4 regions of the Sporosarcina sp. FA15 genome follow, and region 2 is predicted to be linked to each of the others. Evidence: riboswitches for the same ligand, from Rfam matches in the RefSeq annotation. Region 2 holds a riboswitch; each other region holds the start of a gene.
What was found. A riboswitch is a leader RNA that binds a small molecule or an ion and turns the genes downstream of it on or off. The one in region 2 is predicted to bind S-adenosylmethionine.

Region 1 (5,679 bases), 1.1 Mb from region 2:
TAAGTCCGCGTGAAATAATTTCTTCCTGCGGTTCGAAACCGAGTTCCAGCTGTCTCCATGAGTGCCCCCATTTTTTTACTCGCTCCATTTCCGTCAATCCTTCAACCAGGCCACCCCCTGATTCCCGCAAGCGATTGTCCGATAAGAGACGGATATCAGGCATACTGTCCGCGATGATTTCAGCTGTTTTTGCAGCACGAATTAAAGGACTTGTGTAGATGACATCCCATTGTTCACCAGAAAGTCTTTGAGCTACACCGTGTGCCATCTCAATTCCTTCATCATCAAGTGGGACATCAGTACTTCCTTGTGCCCTTCCTTCTTTATTCCACGCGGTAACGCCATGTCGTACAAACCCAATTATCGTAATCGTAAACACCTCCCTCTTCACATTTACTCACAAACCATTTCCAAGTATTCCCTATACGACATACCCTAGCGACCTTAGAACATTATTCATAAATGATTCCGTATATAAGTATACTTCCTCGCGCTCTGGTTCCTGATAAACGTCATGGTACAGCCGTTTCCATTGCTTATATTGAAACTCAGAAAGTTCCTGTCGGATAAACCATTTCTTAGCAAGCACTATGTCTGTTATTTTATCCTCTTCCGCAATATGCATAAGCACTGGGATATCATGAACACTTCTTTCGCTCTGCGCAACCAATTTCATGAATGATTGTAACTCTTTATACCAGGCTACGGTGAATTCATCGTTATAAAAGTCATCTTGCTTAGCTTCTTCATATAAATCACTATTGCGTGTTAACATCTCAATGTCAATTTCATGATTCAATTTCATGGATGACGAGAATTTTGTCAATACGTTCGAAAATTTAGGTGGCTGATGACGCAATGCTAGCCATGGGGAACTAAAAACAGCCCCTGCGCATTCAATTTTCTTTCGCTGTAAAAGACGCATTACGAAGGTGGCACCTATTCCATGTCCAATAATGAACAAAGGTAAATTATCATCGAGACCGACCGCTATTAATTTTTCCACAAATTTAGCGTAGGCATCAAATTGTTCATCGTGAATTTTTCCGACACCTTCCGCCCCGTGTCCAGGTAAATCTCCTGTCACGACATGAAAACCGCTGTTTCTTAGTTTCTGAATAAGCCATGCATTTCTACTATGATGTTCGTACACATTATGGACGATGGCCACGACAGCTTTTGGTGGCCCTTCCGCTTCCCATTTCCACATGGTCATCTTCCCCTCATCTATCTAGTTCTTTTATCTATATATTTCCCTATTTATCTACAATAAAAACCTAATCTTTGTTACGATAATTATACACTACCTAAAGAAAAGAGGAGAGCATCATGATTTATCCTTATAAAGGAAAAACGCCTGTAATTGATCCGTCCGTTTTCATTGGCGACTTCACGACGATTTCAGGTGATGTGACAATTGGTCCTGAATCGACAATTTGGTTTAATACCGTAATCCGGGGTGACGTATCTCCAACAATTATTGGACGTAAAGTAAATATTCAAGACTTATGCTGCCTTCATCAAAGCCCAAAGTTTCCGCTTATTCTTGAAGATGAGGTGACAATTGGGCACCAAGTAACGTTACATAGTTGTACGGTAAAAAAAGGAGCGCTTATCGGTATGGGTTCCATTGTTTTGGACGGTGCTGAAATTGGCGAAGGGGCATTCATTGGCGCAGGCAGTCTCGTGCCGCCTGGTAAGAAGATTCCCCCGAATACGCTAGCACTCGGGTCGCCAGCAAAAGTCGTGCGTGAGCTGAATGACGACGATCGTGCGGACATGGAACGGATTGTTCAGGAGTATGCCGAAAAAGGGCAGTATTACAAGAGTTTACAACAGTAATAAAAGAGCTGCCTTTGAAGGCAGCTCTTATTTTTTTATAAATAAAAAGATTACTAAACCAATTAACACAAATAACGCAACAACCCCAACCAGTAGTAACAAACCTATTAAACTCATAGCCCGACGCTCTCTCCTCTCCGATCAGGTTTCACTTTATAACAATTGTATCATTTGTTTATAGCTCCTGTGATGAGAGTGTACGACAGATTCGCTACACTCTATGACGCCCGCTAAATCAAACATCCTAAACAGAAAAAACACCAAAAAACAGGGAAATCCTGCCTTTCAGTGTTTACACTACATTATTTCCCTGCTAACTCTTTCAATGCATCAGCTTTATCCGTTTGTTCCCACGGTAGATCAATGTCTGTACGGCCGAAGTGACCGTATGCAGCTGTTTGTTTATAAATTGGGCGGCGCAGATCAAGCATTTTGATGATGCCTGCTGGACGAAGGTCAAACAGTCCACGCGTAAGCTCAACAAGTTTACTTTCCTCGACTGTGCCTGTTCCAAATGTATCGATAGAAATCGATACAGGTTGTGCAACACCGATTGCATAAGCAAGTTGCACTTCACATCGATCTGCAAGTCCTGCAGCGACAATGTTCTTCGCAACATAACGTGCCGCATATGAAGCCGAGCGGTCCACTTTCGTCGCATCTTTCCCAGAAAACGCACCGCCGCCATGACGCGCATAACCACCGTACGTGTCAACGATGATTTTACGGCCAGTAAGACCTGCATCTCCTTGAGGTCCCCCTATTACGAAGCGGCCAGTTGGGTTGATGAAGTACTTCGTGTCTTCATCGATTAAATCAGTTGGTACAACCGGGTTTATGACGAATTCTTTAATATCACGCTGAATTTGCTCAAGTGTTATTTCAGGGTGATGTTGCGCTGAAATAACAATTGTATCGATGCGTACTGGTTTATTGTTTTCATCATATTCAACAGTCACTTGTGTTTTTCCATCCGGACGCAGATACGTAAGGGTTTCATCTTTGCGTACTTGTGCAAGTCGGAATGATAATTTATGAGCTAGGCTAATTGGTAACGGCATCAGTTCCGGTGTTTCATTACAAGCGTAACCGAACATCAAACCTTGGTCACCAGCTCCAATTGCTTCAAGTTCATCATCTGTCATCGAACCTTCACGCGCTTCAAGTGCCTGGTCAACGCCTGCAGCGATGTCGGCTGATTGTTCATCGATCGCAGTCAAAACTGCAGATGTTTCCCAATCAAATCCGTATTTCGCGCGTACATAACCAATTTCTTTAACAGTTTCACGCACAACTTTCGGGATATCGACATATGTTGTCGTCGTAATTTCTCCTGCAACGAGGACAAGTCCTGTTGTAATTGTCGTTTCACATGCAACACGTGCATTTGGATCTTCTGCCAATATAGCATCTAGAATAGCATCCGAAATTTGGTCACACATTTTGTCCGGGTGTCCTTCAGTTACCGATTCTGAAGTAAATAGTCGGCGATTTGTCATGTTATTTCCTCCTTATATCCTACGAGATTGATACGGTACTCATATGTCCCATGTAGAGTCTTTTCTAAATGAAAAGACTACAAGCCATTGCGAGCTCTATACACGAGGATTAAGGGCGATATCATATAAAAAGCCCTTCGCTCACGTAATAATACATGAGGAAAGGCATGATTTCATAAGCACCTTTCACTCTTATCATACAAGGACTGTGCCTTGCTACAGGTTTGGCACCTTCGCGCAGACAAAACGTCTGTGCAGGTTGCCGGGTTTCATAGGGCCTGACCCCTCCACCAGCTCGGGATAAGAGTATCCGTTCAACTATATATGCTACGAAAAATCTTGTTGCATGTCAAATCTTTTTACCCATTTTGCGTATAAATCCTTGAGGTTTGAATTAGTATAGATTATTATTCTTAATGTGTTATACTAATTCAATAATGTGATGACACCCAATTGATTGGGACTATATGCAAAGGACGGTACATACTTATGATATCTGCGAAAATTAGTGATGACCTCAACAAACTTCTTTCTGGGAAAAATGTAAAAGTTCAACTTTCAGTTCCACAACTTGTTGAAAAAGCGATTTCACGTGGTGAAGCTCAATTGACATCAGACGGAGCGGTTACAGCTCAGACAGGCAAATATACAGGTCGTTCACCTAAGGACAAATACATTGTTGAGGAAGCGTCCTCCAAAGACAAAATCGATTGGGGCAACGTCAATCGTCCAATCTCTTCTGAAATTTTCGATTCATTATATAATAAAGTAATTACTCATTTGAGAACAAAAGACGAACTGTTCGTCTTCAAAGGTTTTGCAGGCGCAGATCCAGCTTCACGACTATCCATTCAAGTTGTGAATGAATTTGCATGGCATAACCTGTTTGTTCACAACTTGTTCATCCGCCCAACTGAAGAAGAACTAGTACAACATGAATCACAATTTACAATCGTTTCGGCTCCTTCATTTAAAGCTGATCCTGTGGTCGATGGTACGAATTCAGAGACATTCATTATCGTATCAATGGAAAAACGTATTGTTCTTATCGGTGGAACTGAATACGCTGGCGAAATGAAAAAATCAATCTTCTCAATCATGAACTACTTACTTCCTGAAAATGGAATTATGCCGATGCACTGTTCGGCAAACGTTGGTGAAGACGGTGATGTTGCCCTATTCTTCGGTCTTTCTGGAACAGGTAAAACAACACTTTCGGCAGATGCAAACCGTAAATTAATCGGCGATGACGAGCATGGCTGGTCTGACACTGGTGTCTTCAATATCGAAGGCGGTTGCTATGCAAAATGTATTAATTTATCACAAGAAAAAGAACCTGAAATTTTTGGTGCAATTCGTTTTGGTTCCGTACTAGAAAACGTTGTCGTCGATCCGGAAACACGCATTCCTGACTACGATGATGGTTCATTAACTGAAAACACGCGTGCAGCTTATCCTATCCAAGCAATTGATAACATCGTTGACCCTTCTGTTGCTGGTCATCCGAAAACGATTGTATTCTTAACGGCAGATGCGTTTGGCGTGCTACCTCCAATCTCGAAGTTAACAAAAGAACAAGCAATGTATCACTTCCTAAGCGGGTTCACTTCGAAGCTTGCCGGAACTGAGCGTGGTATCACATCACCTGAAGCAACGTTCTCAACGTGCTTCGGTTCACCTTTCCTTCCACTTCCAGCGACAGTATACGCTGAAATGCTTGGGAAGAAAATTGATGAACATGATGCACAAGTATTCCTTGTTAACACAGGCTGGACTGGCGGCGTCTACGGCGTTGGTAAACGTATGGATCTTAAATACACACGCACTATGGTACAGGCAGCTCTTGCTGGAGAATTGAACAACATTGAAACAGAAACTAACGGCGTATTCGGCCTCGAAATGCCTACATTCATTGAAGGTGTTCCAACAGAAGTGTTGAACCCGCGCAATGCATGGGCAGACGGCGAAGCATACGATGTAAAAGCAAATGAATTGGCAAACATGTTCCATGAAAACTTTAAAAAATTCGGTATGGTTTCTGAAGAGATTACGCTTAAAGGCGGACCGATTGCATAATTTTCAAATTAAACAGTGTAGCACATTGAATGTGCTACACTGTTTTTTTGTACCTGGGATTTGTAATTGTAAAAATGGAGTTGTAACTGCAACTTATTTCGTCTAATTGCAAATTTGGCGTTTTAATTGCAAACCCGTACTTCTAATTGCAACTTCATTTTATTCAAAATACCATTCACTCCCCTTGTCTTCTCATCCAACCACATAAATCGCGAACAAGTTGTGCATTCATGACAGGCGGTATGAAGTGTGTATACTCAGG
Region 2 (5,679 bases):
TTCCGATTCTTCTATTATCAATTATCGCCTACACCTTTATCGCAAATCCATCTGCCGGTTTCGATCAAGCGTTAAGCTGGGTCTTATGGACAGGTAGCCTGTCAGCTATTGGTGCTGCGGTGGCTCTTGGACACCCGCTGGCCATTTTAGCGGCCTTTGTTTCAGCCCCTATTACTACCTTGCATCCACTGATAGCGGCCGGTTGGGTTTCAGGAATTGTTCAAGCATTTTTTCGCCGCCCAAGTGTTGGTGACTTTGAAACGCTTTCTGCAGATGTTTTTACGATTAAAGGTTTTTGGGCAAATAAGGTGACACGGGTCTTGCTGGTAATTGTTTTGACTAACTTGGGAGGAACGTTGGGGACCTTCTTAGGCGGAGCCGACGTTATCCGTGTATTCTTTGAAAACTTAAAGTGAAATCAATTGATCAGCATTTTCTTTTAAACGTTTTATAGTAATAATGAGGTGGGGACCGGATGAATCGAATCAGTTTTTGCTTGTTAGTGATTTTGACGACTGGACTAATGGGTTCTTCTTTTACAATAGGGAAGTTAGGGTTAGCCTATTCGTCTCCACTCCTATTAGTCGCTCTGCGTTTTACGCTTGCAGGGATTATTATGGCAACTATCGTTAAAATCTTAAACAAGCCACATCCAGTAAAAGCAATCGACTGGGTGTGGCTTGTTCTAATTGGACTTTTCCAAACAGCTTTTGTGATGGGCTGTATATTTATGGCACTGCGTACAATCACTTCTGGAGAGACGTCTATCCTAACGTTTATGAATCCTTTACTCGTTGTCGTTTTTGGGACGCTTTTTTTAAAATCGCGTTACCATATTCAGCAATGGATAGGTGTACTGTTAGGTTTTATCGGGGTTTTTCTCACGTTAGGTTCACATCTTGACTTTAAAGTCGGTACCATATTAGGGCTTTTGTCGGCTGTTTCATGGGCGATTGCTACGCTATTGATAAAAATACATGGTTTCAAATTTGATACGTATGTAATGACAGCCTATCAAATGCTTTTTGGTGGATTAATTCTCTTTCTGGGAAGCTTACTACTGGAAGAGACTTTCTTTAAAATGACTACTCAATCTATCCTGATTTTGTTATGGCTTACCATTGCAGCCTCAATTATTCAGTTTTCTATTTGGTTTTATCTTCTCCAAAGAGGTAATCAAGAACGAACTAGTGCATTCCTTTTTTTAGCGCCATTCTTCGGTGTACTCACAGGATGGTTTTTACTCCATGAAAGACTAACCTGGTCTATCCTTTTTGGTGGATTACTAATATTTGCAGGAATCTTTCTTGTTAATTGGAAAAATAATTATGAAAAGGAAATAGAGAAAACCGATGAGAACAACGAAAGGTTAAGTGAGAGTTAACTAACATGTTTCCTAGCGCACTGAAAAGTAGTTTAAAGTGCCTATTATATCTGCAAGAAGATCGCCTTTAATTCCAACTAAACTGATATGATTGAAAATAAATTCTGATAAGTCATTGACTTTGAATTTTCGATAATGTAGTATTGGTCTCAACTTAATAGTTTATATCTTATCTAGAGAGGTTGAGGGACTGGCCCGATGAAACCTCGGCAACAGACTGTTTAGTACTGTGCCAATTCCAGTAAACGAAAGTTTAGCAGATAAGAGGAGTAATATGTGTTCGATTCTATTAACCTCTTCTTGCTCTATTTAGAAGTGGTTTTTTTATTTCTTTACTGTAAAGGTTGTAAGTCATTTATCATTTTAACAATTTCATACATGCTAATTAGACAACTAAAGGCAACTTTCTAATCGATTATTTGAATCGGAAAAAGGTGTCTTTTTTGTATATAAAAATTAAACTGAAACAAATGATTTAGGGGGGCAAACAATGACAGAGTCTACAAATATCGTTTGGCATGAATCAGAGGTAACAAAAGAAAATCGTCAAGAACTAAAGGGCCATAAGAGTGCTATTCTTTGGTTCACTGGGCTATCAGGGTCAGGGAAATCAACAGTTTCAGTAGCGCTAGAAACAGAGTTACACGCGAAAGGCATTCATACTTATCGACTGGATGGAGATAATGTCCGGCACGGTTTAAATAAGAATCTAGGGTTTAGTCCAAATGATCGGACGGAAAATATTCGCAGAATCGGTGAAGTTTCAAAACTAATGGTCGACGCTGGCTTATTCACATTGACAGCATTCATATCGCCTTATCAGGAAGATCGAGATCAGGTGCGAGAAATTGTCAAATCCGATGAGTTTATCGAAATATACGTTAAGGCAAGTTTAGAAACTTGTGAAGAACGGGATCCGAAGGGGCTTTATAAGAAAGCAAGATTGGGTGAAATTAAAGGTTTTACAGGAATTGATGCTCCTTATGAAGAACCTGTTAACCCGGAAATAATCATTGATACCAATCAATTAAATATTGTAGAGTCTGTCAAAGCCATCGTTTCTTATTTAAAAGAAAATAACTATATCTAAAAAAATTACTAAATGCGTAACATATTGGGGTTTTAGGAATAGAATGTATTTAAACCTACTTGACACATAGGATTAATAAAGTTAGTATAAACGCTAATCACATGCCGACTGGAAATCAAGAAGCTAATGGACAATCGTGAACATACGAACAATTCGCTGACTAAAAAATTAGAGGCGACTTTAATCAATAGTAGATTAAAGTCGCCTTTTTTAAAAAAAGATAATGTAATAGAGTTATTGAGTTTAGAGGGGGGATTAGTATGGCGAAGTTGACGTACAAATCTTGGGCTGAGACTAGTGAAGTTTTTCCAATCGATGACGAGTCAAAAGGTGCGTTAAACGTCTTGCGATGGGCTTACGGAGAATACGACGATGAACTTGTATATGCGTGTAGTTTTGGGGTTGAAGGTATAGTAATGATAGATTTAATCTCGCAAATAAAACCAACTGCTAAAGTGGTCTTTCTCGAAACCGGATTTCATTTTCAAGAAACGCATACCTTAATCGATGAAGTAAAGAAACGTTATCCAAAGCTTGTAATTGAAATGAAGACTCCCGGCTTAACGGTTGAGGAACAAGCTGACAAGTATGGCGATCGACTATGGGAAAGACAGCCGGATCGTTGTTGTCATATGAGGAAAGTAATTCCACTCCGTGAAGCAATGAGCGGTACGACCGCTTGGTTATCAGGACTTAGGCGTGAACAATCACCATCAAGAAGTCAAACAAACTTTGTGAACAAAGATGAAACCTTTCAATCGGTTAAAATTTGCCCGCTGATTCATTGGACGTGGATTGATATTTGGGATTATGTAAAAAAACATAATTTGCCTTATAATCCACTCCATGACCAAGGCTATCCCAGTATCGGTTGTTCACACTGCACATTCAAAGGGGATACAACGACGGGGTCGAGGTCAGGGCGCTGGGCAAATCAGGCGAAGACAGAGTGTGGCTTGCATAATGCTAACGAAAATGGGGGAATTTAAATGAGTTTGAGTCAACCGCATGGTGGTACATTAATTAATCGCTGGAATCCTGGTTTTCAATACGAAGGAATAACTGAAACAGTTGAATTAGACGAAATTGCTAGTAGTGACTTGGATTTGATTGGTACGGGTGCTTATAGCCCTTTAAGTGGATTTCTTACAGAAGTAGACTACAATTCTGTTGTTACAACAATGAGATTATCTACTGGAGTACCTTGGACAATTCCGATTACATTGCCAACGACAGAGGTGAACGCACAAGGTATCGCTGTTGGGAAATTTGTGAAATTGGTGAGAGATGGAGTTGTCTATGGTGTTCTCGAAGTATCGGATATTTTCACACCAGATAAGGAAAAAGAAGCTAAACTAGTCTATCAAACGACAGACCGTGAGCACCCAGGCGTCAAGAAGTTGTTTGAGCGCCCTAATGTCTACCTGGGTGGAACCATCACACTGATTCAGCGAAGGCCGCTGAATGAGTTTTCGGAGTACCTATATGACCCGATTGAAACAAGAGGGAAATTCCAAGAGCTAGGCTGGGAAACAGTCGTCGGTTTCCAAACGAGAAACCCAGTTCATAGGGCACATGAATATATTCAAAAGACTGCATTGGAAATTGTAGATGGATTATTTTTGAATCCCCTTGTAGGTGAAACGAAATCAGATGATATTCCAGCAGATGTGCGCCTGGAAAGCTATGAAGTCTTACTAGAAAAATATTATGCGAAAGAGCACGTGTTTTTAGGTGTGTTTACAGCAGCAATGCGCTATGCCGGACCAAGAGAAGCTGTTTTTCATGCGATGGTTCGAAAGAATTTTGGTTGCACACACTTTATCGTCGGTCGTGATCATGCGGGTGTTGGTAATTATTACGGTACGTATGATGCTCAGAAAATCTTTAGCAACTTTACGCTTGGAGAACTTGGGATCACGTTATTATTTTTCGAGCATAGCTTTTACTGCAATAAATGCGGTAACATGGCAACACCAAAAACTTGTCCGCATGATGCCAGTCACCATGTGATCTTGTCGGGAACAAAAGTGAGAGAAATGCTTCGTAAGGGAGAACAACTGCCATCGACATTTAGCCGACCGGAAGTGATCGAAGTATTAATTGCAGGAATGCAAAAAGAAGAGATTCATTCATAACGATGATTTTATTGTAGAACTGAGCGGTGAGAGGAGAGATGAGAATGGGAAAAGTATTTATAGTTGGAGCTGGACCTGGAGATGTTGATTTAATCACCGTTAAAGGGATGAAATGTATTCAACAAGCGGATGTCATCTTGTATGATCGTTTAATTAATAAAGAGTTGCTCTCCTATGCAAAACCGGGAGCGGACTTAATTTATTGCGGAAAACTCCCAAATTACCATGCAATGATTCAGGAGACGATTAACCACTTTTTAGTGAAATATGCGAAGCAGGGAAAAATCGTCACACGCTTAAAAGGTGGAGATCCATTCGTTTTTGGCAGAGGTGCTGAAGAGGCGGAAGTTCTTGCAGACAACGGAATCCCTTTTGAGGTGGTTCCAGGAATTACTGCTGGAATTGCGGCTCCTGCTTATGCGGGAATCCCAGTCACGCATCGTGATTTAAGTTCTAGTTTTGCGATTGTAACTGGCCATATGCGTGCTGGAAAAAGCGATTCCATTCATTGGGAAAGTCTTGCAGTTGGTATTGATACATTAGCGATTTATATGGGTGTCGGAAACTTACCTTATATTTGTGAGCAACTGACTAAGCATGGCCGACCTGAAAACACGCCAGTTGCACTTGTTCATTGGGGGACGACAGAAGCGCAGTATACGATTACAGGTACACTGTCGACCATTGTAGAGATTGCGAGAGAATCTGAAATTAAAAACCCAAGTATGATCATTGTCGGCGAAGTTGTGAAATTGCGTGAGAAGATTCAATGGTTTGAACAAACAGAGTTGAACCAAAATAGTATTAAAGAAGTATCTGCATACTAGCAGTTTAACTTCATTCAGCAGGGGTGAAAATCCCCGCTTAATAATAAAGAAAGGTTACCTTATTACGCCGAGGCGTACTTGATACGAGGAGGGATTAGCATGCAGGCAGTTTTATATGTGGGCCACGGTAGCCGAATTAAAGCAGGTGTCGAAGAAGCCATTCAGTTTATTAAGAGCAGTCAAGCAATGATCGATGTTCCGATTCAAGAGATTTGTTTTTTAGAACTAGCGGCACCAAGC
Region 3 (5,679 bases), 1.6 Mb from region 2:
GCGAATACCGTTCTTTTCAAGCTCTTCAATTTCTTTACGAAGTGCAAATGCAATTTGGTTCAATACGTCGAAACGTGGAATGTCATCTCGGACAAAGGACCAATTCAAAATCGTTACAGGGCCCGTCAGCATACCTTTTACAGGCTTCGTCGTTAACGTTTGAGCATAGACACTTTCTTTCACAGTAATTGGTTCACTAAACGCAACATCACCTAAAATGAGTGGTGGCTTGACGCAACGAGAACCATAAGACTGAACCCAGCCAAACTGTGATACTGCAAATCCTTCGAACTTTTCACCGAAGTATTCAACCATATCTGTTCTTTCAAATTCACCATGGACCAAAACATCAATGCCGATGTCTTCTTGAATTTCAATCCATTTGTCAATCTGATCTTTGATAAATTGCTCGTAGGCCTCGTTTGTAATTTCTCCTTTACGCCATTTAGATCTTGTCTGTCTTACTTCTGGCGTCTGCGGTAAACTCCCGATTGTCGTTGTCGGCAGAAGAGGCAAATTAAAACGTTTTTGCTGCTCGATAATTCGTTTCGCAAATGGCAATGAGCGATTTACATCTTGCTCAGTTAGATTTTCAATCGTTTCTTTCACTTCAACGTTTTGCCGATACTTCGAGTTATTTAGACGTGCAAGTGCATTTCTGCTCTCCTCAAGTCCTGTCGCAATCGTTTCAGTGCCATCGTGAATCCCCCGACTAAGGAGCACAATTTCAGCAAGCTTCTGATCAGCGAATGACAGACCGCCTTTAATAATTGGATCCAATTTCTCTTCAGTTTCCGTACTGACAGGAACATGAAGAAGTGAAGAGGAAGGTTGAACAATCAAACGGCTTTTATCAACATGTAACTGAATTTCTTCTAATAGTGTTACTTTTTTATCCAGATCCGCTCTCCACACATTTCTACCATCAATGACACCCGCCGCAAGTACTTTGTCTTGAGGGAAACCATATTTTTGTAGCAATTCAAGCGAATCGCCATGAACAAAGTCTAAACCAAATCCGTGTACCGGCAGCGCAACAACCGCTTCATAATTAGCTACTTTTTCAAAATAAGTTTGTAGGATAATCTTTAATTGTGGCACTGCTTCATGAATTGCTGCGTATGCCTGTTGCACATGTTGGAAATCCTCTTCTGTCAACTTACTTGTAAGAATCGGCTCATCAATCTGAACCCACTCAACGCCTGCCACTACAAGCTCTTTCAATACTTCAATGTACAACGGCGTAAACTGTTGCAATAAAGTAGAAAAATTCTCTTCGCCAAAAGATTTTGCCAGTTTAATATATGTAACTGGGCCTAGGATAACCGGCTTGCCATCAATACCCAGCTTTTCTTTTGCTTCCTTATAAAAAGCGAGCGGGCGGTTCTCTACTAATTGCGGCGTTACACCTTCTAGTTCCGGAACAATATAGTGATAATTTGTATTAAACCATTTTGTCATCTCTGAGGCAACCGCATCTTTAGTTCCACGCGCAATTGCAAAGTATGTTTCCAAAGGTACTTTACCACCCGCATACTCGAAGCGTTTTGGTACGACACCAAACATAATAGATGTGTCCAGCACATGGTCGTATAATGAAAAATCTCCAACCGGAATTAGATCAACACCGAATTCTTTTTGTTTCTGTAGACTTTCTAAACGAAGCGTTTCCGTTGTTTTCAGTAGCTGTTCTTCTGATGTTGCCCCATTCCAAAAACTTTCCAACGCCCTTTTCCATTCACGTTTTCCACCGATTCTTGGATATCCACTAGTTGAACTTTGTACTTTTACCATTGTATGTTAGCCCCTTTATTTTTTATTGTATTTTTTCAACCTGTTTTAATACACGATACTCTCGGTTTGGACCACCTCCCTTGCTACAATCACGTCCACTTTACCGTGTATATACTCCGTCAAATTCACAGTCATGTCATAGCGCATAAAGGGAGTGATTAAATAGATGCCATGAAAATGCTCCAGCGCCACATCGATCAATTCTTCCGAAACCTCTAAACCTTCTTTCGTAGACTGCTCACGATTACCATCAGATAAAGCCATTCTTGCACGTACTTGATCCGTCAACTTAATGCCTGGTACCTCATTGTGTAGAAATTCGGCGTTTTGCGATGAAGTCAGCGGCATAATTCCGATGTAAATTGGCGTCTCAATATGTTTTGTTGCCTCGTATACTTCAATTATCTTCTCCGTGCTATAGATAGGCTGGGTAATAAAATAGTCGGCTCCCGCTTCTATTTTTTTCTCTAATCTCTCCACAGCACGATCTAAATGACGCACGTTCGGATTAAAGGCCGCTGCCACAGTAAAGGATGTTTTCTGTTGCAATGACTTTCCAGACTTTGAAATGCCCTCATTGAATTGCTTTATGAGTTGAATCAATTCAAAGGATGTCACATCGAAAACGGATGTTGCTCCGGGGAAATCACCAATTTTCGTAGGGTCCCCCGTAATCGCTAGCAATTCAGTAATACCCAGTGTGTGTAATCCCATGAGATGTGACTGTAATCCAATTAGATTGCGATCTCGGCATGTAATATGGACCAAAGGTGTTGCACCAATCTTTTGTTTAACAAGCGAAGCCATTGAAGCATTGCAAATTCTCGGCGTCGCTAGGGAATTATCGGCCAATGTAATGGCATCCACACCTGCATCTTTTAACGCCTGAGCCCCCTCAAAGAACTTGCCCGTGTTTAAATGTTTGGGCGCATCAAGTTCAACAATTATCGAATGTCTTTTTCTCACTGTTTCAAGCAATGTTGGGGGTTGAGATTCCTTCAATTCAGACTCCACAACCTCTGTCTTTACCTCCTTCTTCTTAACAAGCTTTTCTTGAATTGGTTCCCGAATTGTAAGTCCTTTCACTAGGGCCCTAATATGTTCTGGCGTCGTCCCACAACATCCTCCTATTAAACTAACTCCTGCCTTCCGAAAACTCAGTGCGAACTTCTCGAAATATTCAGGCTCATTTTCGTAAAAAAGTTTCCCATCCTTATATCCTGGATAACTAGCATTCGGATACACCGAAAGTAAAGCACGCTTCATCAACGGCACAGTTTCTAGAGACTTCAGCATATGGTGAGGGCCAAGGCGACAGTTAATGCCTACTATATCTGCACCTAAATCCTCCAACTGCTGTAAGGCATCTATGAGCTCTATCCCATTTTGGAGCACCCCCGCCTCATGCATTGAAACATTCGTAATAATCGGGATATCTGTCTCCTCACGTGCAATTTTGAGCACGGTTGTTAATTCATCAAAATCGTAATAAGTTTCTAAAAGTAGGCCGTCCACTCCCTCAAGAAGTAAGCAATATAGTTGTTCCCTAAAACTGCGCTTGATTTCATCCTTTGTTCCAATGGATGTTCGAGATCCATGAATACCCCCTATAGTTCCAAGGACGAACGTATTTTTACCCGCTGCTTTTTTCGCAATTTGAACTGCGGCTTTATTTATCTTTTTTACACTGTCCTCTAACCCATGACGTGCTAACTTGATATAATTCGCACCATACGTATTAGTTTGAATAATATCCGCACCTGCCTCTATATAGGCTTGGTGGATGCGAAGCACTTGATCTGGATGTGTCAAGTTCAGCTCTTCAAAACAAAGATCCACACCGTGTGAATAAAGTAGAGTTCCCATTGCACCATCACCGATCAAAATTCGTTCTTTCATAGTATCTAGTAAATTCACGACTATCACTTGCTCCTTTCACTTTCCCAAAGTCCCGTTCCGGAAACTCTCTTCATCATTCTTCAAAATATGTTACTTAATGGGAAAATTAATTAAAATAAAAAGAGCCTCTTCCTATGTTGAATAAAGGAAGTAGACTCTAAATCTGAATAAGTCTTCTCCTCATCTACCAAGTCGTGTTATCAACTTGCTGGAATTAGCACCATGCCATAAAATGGCGGTTGCTGAGGTGTCATCGGGCCAGTCCCTATACCTCTCTAGATAAGAAAAACTATTAAATTGGATTTGCTTAGTTACGTTATTACAGACTTTACATCATTGTTGGAAAATTAGCAACACCTTTTTGGAAAGTAATTAATTTATTTCACAGATTCAGACTATTGCTTGTCACTTTAAACAACATAGTTGCTAAACAGCCTTTCGCCATCCTTCATTTAAATTCTTACGTCCCTCTTAGCTTAAATAGGTCAATCAAGGTACCAATAAGTCACTTCTGTCAATTGATCCTTTTCCAGAATTGATTGCGTAACCCGCCGCTCTTGCTCCCCCATCCTAAGTGAGCTAAATGCACATAATAATAATATTAATAATGAGTCCATTAACCACTGTCCCCTCTGTAACCCTGCATATAATAAACTATAAGAACAATAACGAACGACCCGTTTACTCAGTTGTTGTTCCCATCAAATTGAAGGGAGGTCATTGACTTGAAAACTTCCTTGGGCATCTGGATTGGTTGGTTAGCAATAATTTTAGCGGCTATAGGGTTCTTTTATGCTCCTTATTGGTTAGGTGGTGGCGCACTCGTTTTAGGCTTAGTCTGTTTAGCTTCTCCACAAAAAGCATTGGCATGGATTTCAATCCTGCTTGGAGCCATCGTATTATTAATCACGATGTTCCAGTAGCCGGATAATTAATGATACTTCAAGGTATGTTTGGGCTCCTACCATACATACCTTTTTTATTTAATTTGTATGCTTACGATTTACTAGTTAGTTTTTTTTGCAGTTCGGCCACATCAGAACACCAAAACGTCGTTTGTGATAAAGTATCCTAAAGAAGACGCAGCTGAACAGTAAATTATGTATAAAAAAACAGCCCAGTGAAGCGAGTAAATATCGCATCATCGGGCTGTTTTCTGTTTTCATCTTTTTATTATTTCATTCCATTTAAATTACTTTTTCAAGAAATACTCCTCAATATCATCCAGCATTAAGTTCGCTGCTAATACACCACCAGCAGTGTTCCAAATGATGTCATTTACTTGTGAGACGTTTCCACTTTTCGCGACATTTAGATTTTCAAATAATGGATCCTCAATCCAGTCGTTTGTAAGCTTCGTTGCTTCGTTATCTCCAGTTTCATAAGTGAAGTAAAAGAGCACATCGCCATCCATAGCTGGAATACGTTCTTTCGTGAGGCCTTTTTCAGCAAAATCGTCCACATCTTGTCCATCTGCGCGCGCAAATCCAAGTTGATCTAGAATCACACCCGAGAAGGAATCTTTATGGTAAATGCGTACATCTCCCGCCATAAAGCGAACCATTGATATTTTTTTATTTGTTTGATCCCCTAATTCAGTCTTGATTGTTTCAACGCGATTATTGTATGCCCCTAATACCTCGTTACCTTTTTCTTCTTGATTTACTGCTTTCGCATATAATTTAAAGTTTTCCTGCCAATCCCCGCGAAGCGTTTCTGCAAAAACAGTTGGGGCAATTTTGCTTAACTGTTCGTAAACTGCTTCGTGACGCATTTTATTCCCAATGATCAGATCTGGTTTTAAAGATGCTATCTTTTCTAAACTTGGTTCTGATTCAATACCCACAGATTCAGTACCTGTCATGTCCATATGATCATACCAAATTTTCTCAGCGGGTGATTGAACTGCACCTACAGGTTGAATTCCCATTGATAGAAGGGCTTCAGCACCTTCGTTTGTTAAGATTACAATGCGTTTTGGTGTTC
Region 4 (5,679 bases), 1.2 Mb from region 2:
AACTTGAAAGACAAATTGCTCACAATGACAGATGAAGAGAAAATTAGCTTGCTGTCATCTGACGGTATGTTGATTAAGAGACCAATTGTCTTCGGTGATGGTAAGGTGACTGTCGGATTCAAGGAAGAAGAGTTCGACAAAGTATGGACTAACTGATTTCCTATCTTGTCTTTATTCGAGAAATATGACAGAATTGAAGAGAATGAAACTATTTATTTGGAGGGATACGGAATGAGCACACCAAAAGATCTGCGTTATTCTGAAGAGCATGAATGGGTAAAAGACGAAGGTGGTAACTACCGCATCGGTATTACTCACTTTGCACAATCTGAACTAGGCGATATCGTATTCGTTGAACTTCCATCTGTCGGAGATGACATCAAAGCGGACGAGCCTTTCGGAAGCGTTGAATCTGTTAAGACAGTATCAGAACTTTATGCACCAATCAGCGGAAAAGTAATTGAAGTGAATGAAGGACTTGAAGACAGCCCTGAATTTGTCAATGAATCACCGTATGAAAATGCATGGATGATCGTTGTTGAACCTTCAAATGTTTCTGAACTGGATGAACTTATGTCAGCTGAAGCGTATGAAAAAATGACTGTCGGAGAATAACTAAGACAAGGCGCCGGTACTTTTTCGGCGTTTTTTGCATCTTTATATAAAAAAGAGCGAAGGAGGGGCTTCTTGTGTCGGATGAAAGAGTAATTATCGTCGAGGGCGGTTCGGATAAGAAACGTTTGGCACGAATACTTGTTGAGCCTGTCGAAATTATTTGTACGAACGGCACAGTAAGTCCTTATCGGCTTGAAGAATTGCTTGCACCTTACGAAGAACATGAACTATTTGTCTTCGTTGATGCGGATGAAGATGGAGAAAAGACCCGTGTTTTATTCAAAAGAGAGTTCCCGGCAGCAATCCATTTGTACACAGAAAAGGTTTATCGGGAAGTGGAGACGACCCCATACAAAGTGTTGGCTACAATACTACAAGGTGCGGATTTTAAAATCAGACCGGAATTTCTAATTTAAAGGATGTAGAATTAATGGAAACTTGGACACGCGAACAATGGGAGATGGCTTTGAAAGAGTCTTCAGTGGCAGCGTTTTATTTATATACACCAATGTGTGGAACTTGTGCAGTCGCATCTAAAATGATGGAAGTTATTACCGTCATGAGACCGGGAATACCAATCGGGAAAGCAGATTTGAATTACGTACAAAATATTGCAATTGACTATGAAATCGAAAGCGTTCCTTGCCTTCTTATACAAAAGGATGGCGTTTTAACCCATAAAATTTATGCATTTCAATCAGTACCGTATCTACTTGAAGAAATAGATTGACAATAGATATGGAACTTTGATATACTTCGTCTTAACATTCAATTGAATAGGTCACTCTTATTAAGAGAGGTGGAGGGATAGTGCCCTGCGAAGCCCGGCAACCGTCACGTAAGTGAAATGGTGCCAAGTCACACAAAGCATACGCTTTGAAAGATGAGAGATTGGACAACGTTTATTTTCGATAACGTCAAGCCTTTCTGCCCGTCTGCAGGAAGGCTTTTTTGTATTGAAAAGCGGAAGGCGCCGCTCAGCCCCGACAGGCACAAGTCAGATTGCGAAGGGGGCGTACCTAAGCCACCACAGCGAACTGCCTTGTGACCCGAGGGGGTGGCGCCTGAAGCTAGACCAAATTAGTAACAAAACAATTTTTCTGAGGTGAAAAAAATGATTTATTTAACGGATATAAATAAACGATACGGTGAAGGGCCAGGCAGTATTTCAGCAGTCGAAAATGTATCGCTTGAAATTACTGACGGTGAGATTTTTGGAGTCATCGGCTATAGTGGGGCAGGAAAAAGTACGTTGATTCGACTACTGAACGGTCTTGAAATGCCAACGTCAGGTAGCGTTAAAATAGGAAGTCTAGAAATATCAGCAATTAAAGGGAAAGAGCTAAGGGAAGCACGACAAAAAGTGAGTATGATTTTCCAACACTTTAACTTACTGTGGTCTAGAACAGTGAAGGAGAATATCGCTTTCCCTCTTGAAATCGCGGGTGTACGAAAAGCCGAGCGTGATAAGAAAGTGGCGGAACTGATTGAATTAGTTGGTTTGGCTGGTCGCGAAAATGCATATCCATCCGAATTGTCTGGAGGTCAGAAACAGCGCGTAGGGATTGCTCGTGCGCTTGCAAACGACCCTGAAGTCCTTCTTTGTGACGAAGCGACTTCAGCCCTTGATCCAGAAACAACGGATTCAATACTAGACCTTCTAACAGGAATTAATGAACGACTTGGACTGACAATTGTGCTTATCACACATGAAATGCACGTTATCCGGAAAATTTGCCACAGAGTTGCAGTTATGGAGGCAGGGAAAGTTGTTGAGTTGGGAGATGTCCTGGATGTGTTCCAATCACCGAAGGAACCGATCACAAAGCGGTTTGTCTCTCAAGTGACGGAACCCGTGGAGGCGAAGCAGGCAATGGCGCATATTAAGGAAGAATTTCCTGCCGGCACGCTTATCAAGCTTGTATTTGTAGGGGAGCGGACAGAACAACCTGTCCTCGCAAGTCTTATTCGGAAATTCACTGTCGATGTGAATATCGTGCAGGGAAACATATCCCATACACATGGCGGGGCATACGGCACACTGATACTTCAGTTGCTTGGAGATTCCTCAATCATTGAGGAAGCAATTCAATACCTCAATGAAAATGATGTTCAGACGGAGGTGATCGGTAATGATTGAAAACCTTTTTCCGAATGTCGACTGGACTAAAATGTGGGAAGCAACAGTGGAAACACTCTATATGACTGCGGTTTCTACATTGTTCACTTTAGTTATTGGGTTAGGACTTGGAATTTTACTCTTCCTATCTAGTCCCGGTCAACTTTGGTCGAATAAGTTGGTCAATATTATATCAGGAGCATTCGTCAATATTTTTAGATCCATTCCGTTTATCATATTAATCATTTTACTTATTCCGTTTACGAAATTTCTTCTTGGTACAATCCGCGGACCGGATGCAGCGATGCCGGCACTTATTATTGGAGCGGCTCCGTTTTATGCAAGAATGGTGTTGATTGCATTACAGGAAATTGATAAAGGTGTAATTGAAGCTTCGAAGTCAATGGGAGCGAAAACGAGAACGATTATTTTTAAAGTTCTTATACCGGAATCGATGCCTGCACTTATTTCAGGAATTACTGTAACAGCGATTGCACTCGTCGGGTACACTGCTATGGCTGGGATTATCGGAGCAGGTGGACTTGGGACTCTTGCATACTTAGATGGATTCCAGCGTAGCCGGGAAGACGTTACACTTGCTGCAACAATCCTTATTTTAATTATCGTTTTCATCATTCAATTCATCGGGGATTTTGCGGTGAGGAAATTCGACAAGAGATAATAGTTAGTACAGTAATATCAGGCCTAGCCTGTAAATTATATAAAACATAGAAAAAGGGGAGAAAAAATCATGAAAAAGCTTTTAGGGGGAATAGTATTAGCAGTACTTGTATTGGCATTGGTAGCTTGCGGAGCGAAAAATGACAGCGATGATAAAAGTACAAGTGGGGAAGACAAAGCTGACAAAGAAACTGTTGAAGAAACGGAAATTGTCATTGGTGCATCTAACACACCGCACGCAATCATTTTAGAAAAGGCAGCACCGATATTGAAAGAAAAAGGAATTGAACTTGTCATTGAAACATACCAAGACTATATTTTGCCAAATAAAGATCTAGAATCAGGCGAATTGGATGCGAACTTCTTCCAGCACATTCCTTATTTAGATCAACAAGTAATTGACCACGGTTATAAGTTTGCGAATGCAGGAGCTATCCATATCGAACCGATGGCTGTTTACTCGACGAAATATAAATCAATTGATGAACTTCCAGACGGTGCAGTTATTATTTTTAGTAACTCAGTAGCTGAACATGGCCGTGTCCTATCTTTGTTAGAGTCGGCTGGGTTAATCAAATTGGCTGACGGAGTAGATAAAGTAACAGCTGAAGTGAAAGACATTGTTGACAACCCTAAAAATCTGGAATTTGATGCGAATTACGAACCATCACTTTTACCACAATTGTATAAAAATGATGAAGGCGATGCAGTAGTTATCAACGCAAACTATGCAATCGATGCAGGTTTGAATCCACTTGACGATTCTATCGCGATTGAAGAGACAGAGTCGCCATATGCAAACATCATCACAGTAAGAGAAGGCGATGAAAATACTGAAGCAATTAAGATTTTGGTTGACGTGTTGAAATCGAAAGAAATCCAAGACTTCATTCTCGAAGAGTGGGGCGGCGACGTCATTCCTGTGAAGTGATTTGATGATGAAAGTGGACAACTATCTTTACCCATCACCTAGATTGTCATCTTAGAAAAAAGGGAGATTATGAAATGAAGAAATTTCTAACAGGTGTTTTATTAGCAGTACTGATACTCGCGCTTGCAGCTTGCGGAACAAAAAACACTAGCGGCAGCAATAATGTAGGCGAAAAAGAAACAACTAAGATTGTTGTCGGAGCTTCCAATACACCGCATTCGATCATTCTAGAACAAGCAAAACCATTGTTGAAGGAAAAAGGTTATGACCTTCAAATCGAAACATATCAAGACTATGTGTTGCCGAATAAAGATCTTGAATCCAGCGAACTCGATGCAAACTACTTTCAGCATATTCCTTATCTCGAATTACAAATTGAAGATGCGGGATATGACTTTGTAAATGCAGGCGGCATTCATATTGAGCCAATCGGCGTTTATTCGAAAAAGTATAAATCACTTGATGAACTTCCAGATGGTGCGACGATTTTAATGAGTAGCTCTATTTCTGATCACGGACGAGTGCTTGCGATGCTTGAATCAAAAGGGCTTATCAAACTTGACGAAAGTATAGATAAAACAGCTGCTGAACTGAAAGATATCGTTGAAAACCCTAAAAACATCAAATTTGACGCAAACTATGAGCCGGGATTAATGCCGCAGCTTTACTCAAATGATGAAGGCGATGCATTGCTGATCAACTCGAACTTTGCAATCGATGCGGGTTTAAATCCGATTAAAGATTCTATTGCTATCGAAGACGCGGATTCACCTTATGTAAATATCATCGCTGTAAGAAAAGGTGATGAAGATAAAGATTCGATCAAAGCTTTGATTGAAGTATTGAAGTCAAAAGAAATTCAAGACTTTATTTTAAAAGAATGGGATGGCACAGTCGTTCCGGTAAAATAAGTATGAAGAAAACTCCGCCGAAGATTTTGAACTCGGTGGAGTTTTCTTTTTTCCAATAGATGTTAATCACAAATAGATGTTCCAATAGCAAAAATATTATGGTATTGTTGTCTCTTAAATACATATATTTATCATAGGGGGATATGGTTTTGAAGTTCAAAATTGGTCTAATATGGCGTATCGTTATTGCCATTGGATTAGCAATTGTACTCGGTGTACTTCTACCGAAGATACCGACAATCGGAGCAGCCTTTACGGACTGGTTTGTCAGTCTTGCCGCAACATTTAATATGATTTTTGGAGGTTTCCTGAACTTTATAGTGCCTCTAATCATTATTGCGTTCATCACGCCCGGAATCGCTAAGCTTGGCAAGGGATCTGGTAAGCTCCTTGGATTGGCAACAGCATTTGCATATATATCT

Region 1: it holds a riboswitch for S-adenosylmethionine, as region 2 does, so the genes downstream of both, metK (methionine adenosyltransferase) here and cysC (adenylyl-sulfate kinase) in region 2, are expected to answer to the same signal.
Region 3: it holds a riboswitch for S-adenosylmethionine, as region 2 does, so the genes downstream of both, ACP8HG_RS19720 (bifunctional homocysteine S-methyltransferase/methylenetetrahydrofolate reductase) here and cysC (adenylyl-sulfate kinase) in region 2, are expected to answer to the same signal.
Region 4: it holds a riboswitch for S-adenosylmethionine, as region 2 does, so the genes downstream of both, ACP8HG_RS21810 (methionine ABC transporter ATP-binding protein) here and cysC (adenylyl-sulfate kinase) in region 2, are expected to answer to the same signal.

Annotation. Positions count from the first base shown of each region.
Region 1 covers NZ_CP188818.1:20,753-26,431, reverse strand. The annotation lists gene ACP8HG_RS00210 (histidine phosphatase family protein) at 1-379, opposite strand, end outside; gene ACP8HG_RS00205 (alpha/beta hydrolase) at 422-1,210, opposite strand; gene ACP8HG_RS00200 (gamma carbonic anhydrase) at 1,330-1,842, shown strand; gene metK (methionine adenosyltransferase) at 2,145-3,341, opposite strand; SAM riboswitch class I at 3,531-3,648, opposite strand; gene pckA (phosphoenolpyruvate carboxykinase (ATP)) at 3,831-5,417, shown strand; gene ACP8HG_RS00185 (alpha/beta hydrolase family protein) at 5,593-5,679, opposite strand, start outside.
Region 2 covers NZ_CP188818.1:1,132,647-1,138,325, forward strand. The annotation lists gene ACP8HG_RS05315 (TraB/GumN family protein) at 1-416, shown strand, start outside; gene ACP8HG_RS05320 (DMT family transporter) at 476-1,384, shown strand; SAM riboswitch class I at 1,551-1,651, shown strand; gene cysC (adenylyl-sulfate kinase) at 1,875-2,474, shown strand; gene ACP8HG_RS05330 (phosphoadenylyl-sulfate reductase) at 2,735-3,463, shown strand; gene sat (sulfate adenylyltransferase) at 3,464-4,612, shown strand; gene cobA (uroporphyrinogen-III C-methyltransferase) at 4,657-5,439, shown strand; gene ACP8HG_RS05345 (sirohydrochlorin chelatase) at 5,539-5,679, shown strand, end outside.
Region 3 covers NZ_CP188818.1:4,142,432-4,148,110, reverse strand. The annotation lists gene metE (5-methyltetrahydropteroyltriglutamate--homocysteine S-methyltransferase) at 1-1,794, opposite strand, end outside; gene ACP8HG_RS19720 (bifunctional homocysteine S-methyltransferase/methylenetetrahydrofolate reductase) at 1,840-3,711, opposite strand; SAM riboswitch class I at 3,871-3,979, opposite strand; gene ACP8HG_RS19715 (hypothetical protein) at 4,419-4,616, shown strand; gene ACP8HG_RS19710 (ABC transporter substrate-binding protein) at 4,886-5,679, opposite strand, start outside.
Region 4 covers NZ_CP188818.1:4,554,453-4,560,131, forward strand. The annotation lists gene ACP8HG_RS21790 (arsenate reductase family protein) at 1-156, shown strand, start outside; gene gcvH (glycine cleavage system protein GcvH) at 232-615, shown strand; gene ACP8HG_RS21800 (toprim domain-containing protein) at 690-1,031, shown strand; gene ACP8HG_RS21805 (thioredoxin family protein) at 1,046-1,345, shown strand; SAM riboswitch class I at 1,400-1,505, shown strand; gene ACP8HG_RS21810 (methionine ABC transporter ATP-binding protein) at 1,730-2,755, shown strand; gene ACP8HG_RS21815 (methionine ABC transporter permease) at 2,748-3,416, shown strand; gene ACP8HG_RS21820 (MetQ/NlpA family ABC transporter substrate-binding protein) at 3,486-4,346, shown strand; gene ACP8HG_RS21825 (MetQ/NlpA family ABC transporter substrate-binding protein) at 4,421-5,257, shown strand; gene ACP8HG_RS21830 (dicarboxylate/amino acid:cation symporter) at 5,407-5,679, shown strand, end outside.